Regions from separate parts of the Pannonibacter anstelovis genome, predicted to be linked through region 2. Evidence: riboswitches for the same ligand, from Rfam matches in the RefSeq annotation. Region 2 holds a riboswitch; each other region holds the start of a gene.
What was found. Region 2 has a riboswitch for thiamine pyrophosphate ahead of V6L75_RS13035 (ABC transporter permease). Riboswitches for the same ligand answer to the same signal wherever they lie in the genome.
Positions count from the first base shown of each region.

Region 1: another riboswitch for thiamine pyrophosphate. It lies ahead of thiM (hydroxyethylthiazole kinase); the one in region 2 lies ahead of V6L75_RS13035 (ABC transporter permease).
Region 3: another riboswitch for thiamine pyrophosphate. It lies ahead of thiO (glycine oxidase ThiO); the one in region 2 lies ahead of V6L75_RS13035 (ABC transporter permease).

Region 1 is NZ_JBAKBF010000014.1:41,801-45,746, forward strand. It holds gene V6L75_RS18375 (TRAP transporter substrate-binding protein) at 1-722, opposite strand, end outside; gene thiD (bifunctional hydroxymethylpyrimidine kinase/phosphomethylpyrimidine kinase) at 712-1,530, opposite strand; gene thiM (hydroxyethylthiazole kinase) at 1,561-2,367, opposite strand; TPP riboswitch at 2,356-2,465, opposite strand; gene V6L75_RS18390 (Lrp/AsnC ligand binding domain-containing protein) at 2,590-2,826, shown strand; gene V6L75_RS18395 (DMT family transporter) at 2,878-3,924, opposite strand.
Region 2 is NZ_JBAKBF010000007.1:227,590-231,535, forward strand. It holds gene V6L75_RS13030 (hypothetical protein) at 1-1,529, shown strand, start outside; TPP riboswitch at 1,663-1,766, shown strand; gene V6L75_RS13035 (ABC transporter permease) at 1,996-2,649, shown strand; gene V6L75_RS13040 (ABC transporter substrate-binding protein) at 2,731-3,669, shown strand.
Region 3 is NZ_JBAKBF010000003.1:205,272-209,217, forward strand. It holds gene V6L75_RS06235 (ABC transporter substrate-binding protein) at 1-184, opposite strand, end outside; gene V6L75_RS06240 (ROK family transcriptional regulator) at 279-1,409, shown strand; TPP riboswitch at 1,632-1,747, shown strand; gene thiO (glycine oxidase ThiO) at 1,823-2,872, shown strand; gene thiS (sulfur carrier protein ThiS) at 2,869-3,066, shown strand; gene V6L75_RS06255 (thiazole synthase) at 3,068-3,844, shown strand; gene V6L75_RS06260 (thiamine phosphate synthase) at 3,841-3,946, shown strand, end outside.

The DNA of each region.
Region 1 (3,946 bases), on a different contig from region 2:
TAGTAGAACTTGGCCACCTTCTGGAAGCCCATCGCCTGATCGCTCCACGGGCCCAGAAACTCGGTTGCGTCGATGAGGCCGGATTGCAGCGCCGGGAATATCTCCCCCGGCGGCAGGGCGACTGGTGTTGCACCCAATCGGCGCATGACCTCGCCGCCCAGACCCGGCATGCGGATTTTCAGCCCGGCGAGATCATCGAGCGTATTGATTTCCTTGCGGAACCAGCCGCCCATTTGTACGCCGGTGTTGCCCGCCATCACCGGCTTGATTCCGAACGGGGCGTAAAGCTCGTCCCACAGCGCCTGCCCGCCGCCCTGCTCGATCCAGGTGATGTGCTCAAGCGGCAGAAGACCGAAGGGAATGGCCGTAAACCAGACAGCAGCAGGCATCTTGCCCTGCCAGAAGAAGGAGGCCGTGTGCGCCACCTGTGCCGTACCGGCAGACACGGCATCGAACACGCCGAGCGGCGGCACCAGTTCGCCGGCAGCAAAGAGCCGCACCCGCATACGCCCGCCCGACATTCTCTCGATCCGGTCGCAGATCGTCTGGGCGGTCGTTCCCGGCCCCGGCAGGTTCTTCTGCCAGGAAGTCACCATCTTCCACTCGATCACGGCCTCGCCCGTATTGGCGAGCGCGGGCGCGGCCAGCAGAGAAGCGGCACTGGCCGCACCAAGCTTGAGGGCCTGACGGCGCGAGGCGGACGGCTTGATCTCAGTTGACATCGCTTGTCTCCCAGAGCGCGTGGAAATGATGCACGGGCCCATGGCCTTCACCGATCTTGAGGTTGTCAGCAGCCCGGATGGCATGGGTCACATAGAGCTTCGCTCCGGCCACCGCATCGGGCAGCGGAAGCCCTTTGGCAAGGCCCGCGGCAATCGCGGACGACAGGGTGCAACCGGTGCCGTGGCTGTTGCGCGTAGCATGGCGGGGGGCGGTGAACCACTGTTCGCGTCCGTCGCGGGTCAACAGCAGATCCTCGCTCTCCGGCCCCTCCCCGTGGCCGCCCTTCAGCAGCACGGACCTTGCGCCCAGATCCAGCAGCGCCTGCGCCTGCGTGCGCATGGCTTCCCGGCCCTGTGCAATTTCCGTATTCAGCATGCGGGCGGCTTCCGGCAGGTTCGGCGTGATCAGCTGCGCGCGCGGCAGCAGTTCCGCAATCAGCACGGAGACCGCTTCCGGCACCAGCAGCGGATCACCGGAGGCTGCGACCATCACAGGATCGAGCACCACATTGGACGCCTCATGCGCATCCAGCCCTTCGGCCACGGCACAGATGACATCCGGGCGTGACAGCATGCCGATCTTGATGGCATTGACCTTGAGATCGGACAGCACCGCATCCATCTGCGCCCGCACGAAGGCAGGGGGAACGTCGTGAATGGCACTGACGCCGAGCGTATTCTGTGCCGTCAGTGCGCTCAGCACGCTGGCACCATAGACACCGAGCGCCGAGAAGGTCTTGAGATCAGCCTGAATGCCGGCTCCACCGCCGGAATCCGAGCCTGCGATGGTCAGGGCAATGGCAGTCATGATTCCTCCTGAAAATGAACGGGCTGCGGCTCAGGCAAGCCGCAAGTGGGCGCGAATCTGCGCCGCTTCAAGCCCATAAAGGGCATCCAGAAACGCGGGAACGAAACTGCCTGGCCCGGTCGAATGTCCGGCGGCAATTTCCCCTGCGATCGCCATGATGGACAGCGCCGCAGCCGCAGCCACCACCGGGTCCGGCTCCACGGCAAGCGCAGCCGCAGCCACCGCCCCGGCTGCACAGCCAGTCGCCGTCACCCGGCCCATCAGCGGATGCCCATTGGCAAGGCGAAGGCTCTGAATGCCGCTGCTGATGTCATCCACAGCACCGGTCATTGCAACGGGAAGCCCCAGCTGGCCGGAAAGTTCCAGAACAGACGCACCGCCGCCCAGCGCGGCAAGCTCCCCGGCATTGATTTTCAGCAGTGAAGGCTTCAGAGCCAGAAGGCGCCGGGCCTCGGTCAGGCGCGGGGGAGAACGGTCGGCAAAGACGGGATCCAGCACCCAGGGCTTGCCTTCGCCAGCTGCGATGCTGATAGCCCTGCTCGCTGCTTCCTTCCGCGCGTCGTCCAGCGTGCCGAGGTTGACCAGCAGCGCCTGCGCAGAAGCCGTGAAGAAGGGTACTTCCTCCGGCGAGATCGTCATCGACGGAATGGCGCCCAACGCCAGCAGAACATTGGCGGTGAAGGCCTGAGCCACAGCGTTGGTGAGGCAATGCACACGGGGTGCGAATACCCGGATCTTGTCCAGTACCTCCGCCGTGCGCGAGGCCAGGTGATCCGCAGTGATGGTAGAAATGGCCGCTGCATCAGCTGCGCCGCGTGCCGTTTGACCGCTCATCATCCCAAATCCCTCCGCCGGTACAAGCCGGATCAGGTTCAAGGAGTTGGCACCATCGCCTCTCAGCCCGGCGCATCCGGCGGGCACCCCCATGAGACGGCAAACAGCTACCAAGCCCGTTCCGCCTTGGCAAGCATGCTCTGCTGGCGGCAATAAAGCGCAGCGATTGACTGGCGGCGGCGGATCGGCCATGTCCTGTCACAGGATAGCCCTCAGGAGCACGCCATGAAGCCCTTCTTCATCATGATCAAATGCCACCTCGGCGAGACCTACAAGGTCGCCAATGCCATTGCGGATGCCGAGATCGCTTCGGAAATCTACTCAACGAGCGGCGACTATGACCTGCTGGTGAAGGTCTATATCGAGGATGGCGAGGACATCGGCCACTTCGTCAATGAGAAGCTGCATTGCATGGAAGGCATCCGCGACACCCGCACCATCATTACCTTCAAGGCATTCTGAGGCACTATTCAGCCTGCGCCGGGCGATGAAAGCCGGGGCGCAGGCTGAAGATCAGGGCCGCAGCGGCGAGGAGGCCTTGCGCGCCCGGCTGTCATCCTTGCCCAGCGCCCGTTCGCGGTAGATGACGAAGAGGCCTGCCGCCACCACGATCAGCGCACCGGCCACCACCTGCCACACCGGAATATCGCCAAAGATCGCCCAGCTGAGCAGCACCGCCCAGAGCAGGTTTGCATAATCGAAGGGGGCGATAGTCGACGCATCAGCGTAGCGGTAGCTCTCGGTCATGACGATCTGGCCAACGCCGCCCGCAAGACCGACGAAGACAAGCAGCCCTGCCGTTTTCGCATCCGGAATGACCCAGGCATAGCCGGGGAAGATCCAGCCAAACGGAACGGTTGCCAGCGAAATCAGCGAGGCACAGCCGGAGAACCAGATGACAATGGTACTGGTCCGCTCTGTCTCGCAGAGCTTGCGCACGAAGATCATCGCCATGGCCGTGCAGAAGGCGCCTGCAGCCGCAGCTGCCGCGCCGAACCAGGCATCCCCGCTCATCTCCGTGCCGCCCATATGCGGAGACAGGATGACGACAATGCCAAGGAACCCGATGACGACGGCCGTCCAGCGGTAGACACGCACCGTCTCACCAAGGAAGAAAAAGGCCAGAACCACCGTGAACAGCGGCGCGGCAAAGCCGATGGCCGTTGAATCTGCAAGGGGCAGATATTTCAGCGATGTGAAGGCAAACAGCATGGCCGCAATGCCCGCCATGGCACGCCCCACATGGCCAAGCGGCTGGCGGGTATGAAGAGAGCTGGTCAGCTCACCGCGCAGCGCCACCAGAAGCAGCACCGGGAACATGCCAAAGAAATTGCGGGCAAAGACAATCTCGCCAATTGGCACGCTCTCTGTGGTGATCTTCAGAGCGACAGCCATGCAGGCGAAGGTGAAGGTGGAGCACAGCTTCAGAGCGATGCCCAGCACGGGTTTCTGTGAGGTGAGAACGGCGGCTTGCGGCGGGACCTGCGCGCCCTCTCCGGAGGCCAATGCACGGTTCTCCGCCTCATCCTCGTCAGGGGCGTTCGTCTCCCTCATGGCCATATGATCGTCCAAAGGTCCGGCG
Region 2 (3,946 bases):
CGATTGTCAGTCAGCTCAAGGCCTATGAGCCGCCGCTTTCCCCGTCCGAAATCACGGCCGAACAACTGCGCCTTGAGGAAGCCATCCGCAAGGTTGAGGCCGAGGCGGCGCGTGAAACGCTGATGGCAACGCGCCCGGCGCCCGCAGCGCCTGCGCCCATGGCCCCTCCTGCGGGCGCCATCGCTCCGGCTGCGCCCCGCGCCGAGCCCTATCCGCCGTCTTCTCCTTCGCCGCGCGGGCCGCTTGGCTCTACCGTGCAGGAGGCCGAAAGGCTTGGGGATGCGTCGTCAAGCGCGGTGCAGACCGCCCGCGATGCCTTCCGCAACGAGAGCGCTCCGGCGGATCCGGCTGGCGAGCGCAGCGAGCCGCGCGTGGAGCCTGCCTTCGATGCGGCGCCTGCAAAGCCGTCCGCTGAGCCGGCTGCTCCTGCACCATCTTCCTACGCCATTCCCACACCAAGCCCTCGTCCAGCGCCTGCGAGCGAGAGCTTGCGCCCGGATCCTTCCGCACCGGTGTCAGCCAGTGCAGGAGGCAAGAGCGCTGCGGCCGATGAACCGCGCAAGGTCCGGACCCGTGCACCGCGCCGTGCTGCAAAGTCTGGCAACTCGCCCTTCATGTCCTACGTGTTCCTGGGCGGTTTTGTGCTGGTGCTGATTGGCATCGGCGCTTTCATCTATTCACAGCGCTCGCTGATCGCGGGGATCTTTTCCTCCAGCGAAGAAACAGCGGCAACGACTGCTCCGGCCCCCGAGACGCCGGTCCCCGCAGGTGAGACGGCTGCAAATGAAGAAAACAGCGGCAAGAATACCGACCGTCTGCTGACAGATACGGGAGAGCCTGCAGTCGCCCCTGATGCGCGCACCGTGACGACGACCCTCATCACGCCTTCCGCGCCGCCGCAGGATACGCCTGCTGCCGTGCCTGAGGCAGCTGCCCCGCCGGCCAGTACGGCTCCTGCCCAGACTGTAGAAACGCCGGGTGCCATCGTTGCGCAGAAGGCTTTCCTTTATGAGGAGGGTGAAGATGCCAGCGGCTCGGGCACCGCTTCTGCGGGCAATGTGGCCTGGTCGGTTTCTGAGGAAACTGGTACCGGCGGGCAGACAGAGACTGTGCTCGTGGCTCAGGCTCAGATTCCGGACCGGAACATCAATGTGACGCTGCGAATCAAGCCGAACACAGATAGCTCGCTGCCCGCCAGCCATCTGGTCGAAATCCAGTTCCAGCTTCCTGAAGGCTTCTCCGGCGGTGATGTTTCCAATGTGCCGGGCCTTGTGATGAAGCCGACAGAAGAAGCGCGCGGAGATGCGCTCCTGGGCGCATCGGTAAAGGTCGCTCCGGGTTATTTCTGGATCGCACTGTCGAGTGTTGACAGCGAGCGCGACCGTAACCTTGCCCTGATGCGTGAGCGCGGCTGGATCGATGTTCCGATGCTCTACGAAAACGGCAAGCGTGCCATCTTCACCATCGAGAAGGGCACACCTGGTGCCCGTGCTCTGGAACAGGCGATTGAGGCCTGGCAGAAGGGCTAGGGCGTCACATAACGCGAACCCGAAAAGCAACCGGCAAGGCCCCGGCATCTTATCAAGATGTGCGGGGCCTTCTGCTTTCATGGCGTGCTGGCAAGTTTTGCTTGCCAAGGCGCCATTCAGGCGGCATGTTTCGGGTTGGTCCGAGGGGTGCTCCGACGTGAGCTGAGATGGCGCAAAGCCGAACCCTTAGAACCTGATCCGGGTCATGCCGGCGAAGGGACGGAAACCTTTAGCCATATCCCGGATCTCCAATGTCTTGACCGGCTTGCCGGTGGCGGGAGATCCTTCTGTGTCGATAGAACTTCTTTCGGGAAGGCAACCCCTTCCATCTGCGAGCCCCGTCCGGAATGCCTTTCCGGCCCGTGCAGCTTCTCTCCTGCGCAGCATTGCGCCAGGTGTCGCGGTCAGCGTGTCTCTGCTGCTGATCTGGGATCTGGCGGTGCGGCTCCTCGAAATCCCGCCCTACATGCTGCCCGGTCCGCTGAAAGTGCTGGAGGCCTTCCAGCGCCAGAGCGGCTTTCTACTGTATCACGCCAGCATCACCTTGAGTGAAACCCTGCTGGGCTTTGTCTTCGGCATTGCCGCCGGGGTCATGCTGGCCTTCGTCATGTGGCTGTCGCCGCTGGCACGGCGCGGGCTTCTGCCGGTCGTTCTGGTGACACAGGCGCTGCCGGTCTTCGCCATTGCTCCCATTCTGGTGCTTTGGCTCGGCTTCGGCCTTGCCTCCAAGATCGTGATGGCGGTGCTGGTCATCTTCTTTGCCGTCACCTCGACGTTCTTTGACGGTCTCCGGCGGATGGATCAGGGCCTGGTGGACCTGGCGCTGCTTTACCGCGTCAACCGCTGGCAGGAACTGCGTTACTTCCGCTTGCCGTCAGCCATGCCCGCGCTCGCGTCCGGCGTCCGGATCGCAGCGGTCTTCGCTCCCATCGGTGCCATTGTTGGCGAATGGGTTGGGGCCAAGGGCGGGCTTGCCTTCATCATGCTGCAGAGCAATGCCCGGATGCAGACGGACACCATGTTTGCCGCTCTCGCCTTGCTTGCCGCAATGGTTCTGGTCCTGCGCTTCGTCGTCGAGCGCCTGACCCGCCGCATGGTGCCCTGGCAGCGCGAGGACTGATCCCCGCGCACGCATCTGCCGGTCAGGCTGTGGCTGGACCGGCTCAAACTTCATCCAACACCTGTCTACTGGGAGACCCGCATGAAACGCATTCTCGCGCTGTCGCTGGCCGCTGTTCTGGCCGCTGCTTCACCCGCTGCGGCGGCAGACAAGCTGACCGTTCTGCTCGACTGGTTCGTCAATCCGGATCACGCGCCGCTGGTGGTCGCCAAGCAGAAGGGTTTCTTCGAGGCTGAAGGGCTTGATGTGGAGCTGATCGAACCGGCTGATCCGGCCATGCCGCCGAAGCTGGTGGCGGCCGGCCAGGGGGATATCGCCGTTTCCTACCAGCCGACGCTCCATGCTCAGATCAGCGAAGGCATGCCGCTGAAGTGGATCGGCACGCTGGTGGAGACGCCGCTGAACACGCTGATCGTGCTGGAGGATGGCCCCATCAAGACGCTGGCGGACCTCAAGGGCAAAAAGATCGGCTTCTCCGTCTCCGGCTTCGAGGATGCCATGCTCGGCCAGATGCTGCGCTCGCAGGGGCTGTCGATTGAGGACGTGGAGCTGATCAATGTCAATTTCGCCCTGTCGCCGTCTCTGATGGCGGGGCAGGTGGATGCGGTGATCGGCGGCTACCGCAATTTCGAGCTGACCCAGATCGAGCTGGAGGGCAAGAAGGGCAAGGCCTTCTATCCGGAAGAGAATGGCGTGCCGATCTTTGACGAGCTGATCTACGTGGCAGCAAAGGACAAGACCGGCGACCCGCGCTATGTCCGCTTCCTGGCTGCGGTGGAGAAGGCGACGGTCTATCTGACCAACCATCCGGAAGAGGCGTGGCAGGCCTTCATTGCGGCCTATCCGAACCTTGATGACGAGCTGAACCGCCGCGCCTGGGGCGACACGCTGCCACGCTTCGCCAAGCGCCCGGCGGCACTTGATGCCGGCCGCTATCAGCGCTTTGCCGAATTTCTGCATGAAAACAAGCTGATCACCAGCGTACCGCCGGTGGAGGACTATACGGCGGAGTTGCGGTGATAGGTGAAAGGGGGCCCTGCGGGATTTTCGCCGGGCCTTCTACCCTTGCGGGGCCGTCCCGGCCTTGAGCCGGGACCTGTTAGGAGGCTCGTCCCTTTATCGAGCCTTCCGGTGCTGACGGGCCCCCTTGGAGTTGATCAAGCAACGCAAGGGCTTGCCCGCCTTGCGGAGTGAATCTCATTGAGTGTTGGTTACGCCGGGGCCTCCTGACGGGCCCCGGCACAAGGCCGGGGCGGCGCGGGGTGTGGATCTGGCGGCATTGACCGGTTTGCACTCG
Region 3 (3,946 bases), on a different contig from region 2:
CGATGCCGGCTGCCTTGAACTGACTGTTCATGATGTCGGCTGCGGCTTCGATGTTGGTGATACGCGCCGGGCCGGACTTGTCCGCGAGGGTCGACATCTTGATCTTGATGTCTTCGGCATACGCGTTGCCGGCCACGAGAGCCGAAAGAGCAATGCTGGTGAGAAGAGCGAGAGGCTTTGTCATACTGATCAATCCAGTTGGCGATATTTCATTAATTAACTTGCTTAATTAAAAGTTTGATGACATTCGCTAGGGAATTGCGAGGAGGAGGAAATTCATGCTGACGCGGCAGCACCCTTTGGAGGGCATTGGACGGACGCAGGCCGACATGCTCAAGCACCTGCGCAGGAAAGGCATGGCATCGCGGGTGCAACTGGCGGAAATGTGCGGCATCACGACAGCGGCGGTCAGTACGATGACCCGCGACCTGATTGAGCGCGGCATCATCGTCGAAGGTGCGAGGCGCTCGGGCGGGCGCGGGGCACCGCATATTGATCTGACGCTGTCTGAAAAGGCCGGTTACGCAATCGGCCTGCACGCCAACCGGTTTGCCGTCTCGGTTGCCTTGCTCGACTTTCGCGGAAATCTCGTGGGAGAGTGGCAGGAACGAGGCTCTTTCGAGAGCTTTTCCGGCCTGCTGGACGCCGTCGGGCGGCTGAAAGGAGAACTTCTGTCTGCAAGCGCCATAGACCCGCGGCTGTTGATCGGTGCCGGCATCGCCATGCCGACCCGTTTCCATCAACAGACGGCATCCCTCGATCTGGCGCAGGAGGTGATCGGCTGGACGGGTTCAGACCTTGCAACCGCCCTGGAGGAAACTCTGGGATGCCCGGTCATGATCGAGAACGATGCCAACGCCGCCGCAATGGGCGAACTGACGATGGGCAACGCCGCCACTCACGAAAACTTCGTCTATCTCTATCTTTCTGAAGGCATCGGCAGCGGAATCATCGTCAACGGCGAGCTTTACCGCGGGCATGCGGGCAATGCCGGCGAAGTCGGCGCCTTGCGCGCCAGGGGCCGCTCCAGACCCAGCTTCGATGATCTGGCCTCCTGGTGCCTCGACCATGCAGGCGTTATCCCGGAAGGGCGCTCGGCCGGGGAATGGACCGCCTATCTGGAGCAACATGAGGCCGTACTGGAAACCTGGCTTGCGAAGGCAGGGCCGGAGACGGCAACGCTCGCCTTCATGATTGCAGCCATCCTCGCGCCTTCTGCAATTTATCTCGGAGGGACGCTGCCCTGGAGTGTCCGCAAACGTCTTGCAGGCTGGCTTGAATTTGCCACATCGGACCCATTTGAAGGGGCGCGGGTTCTGCAGCCGCAAATCCTTGTGCCGCAGAACTCCGCGACGGATGCGGTCGCCTTTGGCGCGGCCGCCATGATCCTGCACGAGTTGCGCGGCTAGTCTCCGCCGGGTGCATCCGGAAAGGCAGGGCGCACGCAACAGGTGAAGGCACAAGCCGCTTTGCGGCCGCGTGTGCCAAGGCACGGAAGAGCAGCCCGGCGGCCTTTGCCCTCAGAGGGCCCGCTGCGGCGAAGCAGATCAGTTCGAAGGGCAAGCCGTTGCAATCATGCAATCACCGGCCCTCCCGCGATTGACAAGCCTCCATTCCCGGCGCAAAGGTTGGGCTTCACCTTGGGGAGTCCCGTGCAAGGGGCTGAGATACTGCTGGCGATGCAGCGCAGTGACCCGTTGAACCTGATCCAGTTCACGCTGGCGGAGGGATGGTGTGTGATGCGCGCAGGCACGGCGTTTGCCAGCGGGCGCCTCACAAAGCCCTTCCGCCCGTGAGACAGATGCCACGGAGCCGGAAGCGGATGAGCCAGACACACGTAGGCCTCTCTCATTCTGCAGGCTCTCGTCCAGTGGTGGTGCGCGGCGCAGGAGTGGCCGGGCTTGCCGCAGCGCTGGAGCTTTCCCGGCGCGGGATTTCCGTCATTGTGGCAGACACCAATCCGGCACCGGGTCATGGCGCGTCCTTCTATGCCGGCGGCATGCTTGCCCCCTGGTGCGAGGCGGAGACCGCCGGGCCCGAGGTGCTGAAGCTTGGGCTGGAAGCTGCAGACTGGTGGGAGGCGGCCGTGCCGGGGCTTGTCTCCCGCAAAGGCACGCTGGTTCTGTGCCCGCCGCGCGATCAGGCGGAACTGCGCCGCTTTGCCAGCCGCTCGACAGGCCACAGGACGGTGAATGCTGCGGAAATTGCAGAGCTGGAACCTGCCCTTGCCGGGCGCTTCATGACCGGGCTGTTCTTCGAGAATGAAGCCCATCTTGATCCGCGCCTCGCCATGACGGCGCTCTGGAAGCAGCTGGAAGCACGCGGTGTTACCTTCCAGCTGGGCGAAGCAGCGCAAGGGGCAGATCTGCGGGCATCGCTTGTCATCGACTGCACCGGGCCCGGCGCTATCGGCCGGATGCCGGGTCTGCGCGGTGTGCGCGGCGAGATGCTGTATCTGGAGACCACGGAAATCTCCCTGTCGCGCCCCGTGCGCCTGCTGCATCCGCGCCATCCGCTCTATGTGGTTCCGCGCGGCGGCGGGCGCTTCATGGTAGGCGCCACCATGATTGAAAGCGACGACGGCGGCCCGGTGACGGCACGCTCGGTCATGGAACTGGCCAACACCGCCTATGCGCTGCATCCCGCCTTTGGCGAAGCGCGCATCGTGGAACTGGGCGCCGGAGTGCGCCCCGCCTTTGACGACAACATGCCGCGCGTGGTGGCAGAGCCGGAACGCCTGCCGCACAGCGCGGATCTGGCCGTTGCCGGCATGTACCGGCATGGCTTCCTGCTTGCCCCGGCCCTCGCCCGGCAGGCAGCGGATATGGCCGCAAGGCGGCTGATGGAAAACAAGGGAGATGCAAACCCATGAAAGTGCTGGTGAATGGCGAAGCCGTGGCCTGTGCGGCGGAAACCCTGCCCGCCCTGCTGCAGGAACTTGATTATGAAGGCGACTGGCTAGCCACCGCCGTCAATGGCGAACTGGTGCCGCGCGAAGCCCGGGAGGCCTGCCGGCTGAGCGAGGGCGACCGGATCGAGATCCTGTCGCCGATGCAGGGAGGCTGAGATGAGCCTGACACTCTATGGCTGCGAGGTCTCGTCACGGATGCTGCTGGGCACAGCCCGCTATCCTTCACCTGCCATACTGGCTGATGCCGTACGGCACTCGAAGGCGGAGATTGTCACCGTGTCGCTGCGCCGGGAAACGGCGGCCGGGCGAAATGGCGGCGCGTTCTTCCAGATGATCCGCGATCTCGGGGTCAAGGTGCTGCCCAACACCGCAGGATGCCACAGCGCGTCTGAGGCGGTGCTGACGGCGAAAATGGCGCGGGAGGTGTTTGGTACAAACTGGATCAAGCTGGAAGTCATCGGCCACCACGACACGCTGCAGCCGGATGTGTTCGAGCTGGTGGAGGCCGCGCGCATTCTCAGCGCCGAGGGCTTCGAGGTGTTTCCCTACACCACCGATGACCTGATCGTGGGGGAAAAGCTGCTGGCCGCAGGATGTCAGGTGCTGATGCCCTGGTGCGCGCCCATCGGCACGGCTGCGGGCCCGCAAAACCTTGCCGCCCTCAGATCCATGCGTGCCGCCTTCCCGGATGTGCCGCTGATCGTCGACGCCGGGCTTGGCCGCCCCTCCCATGCCACCACGGTGATGGAGCTGGGTTTTGATGCGGTGCTGCTCAACACAGCCGTAGCGGGGGCAGCGGATCCGGCGCTCATGGCCGAGGCCTTTGCCGGGGCGGTGGAGGCCGGGCGCCAAGGATATCTTGCCGGACTGCTTGAACCAAGGGATATGGCCGTGCCATCAACCCCTATCATTGGCAAGGGAGCTTTCGGATGAAGCTTGATCCGTTCTATCTCATCGTCGACAGCGCGGACTGGATCGCCCGCCTCGTGCCGCAGGGCGTGAAGCTGGTGCAGCTGCGCGTCAAGGACTGCGCAC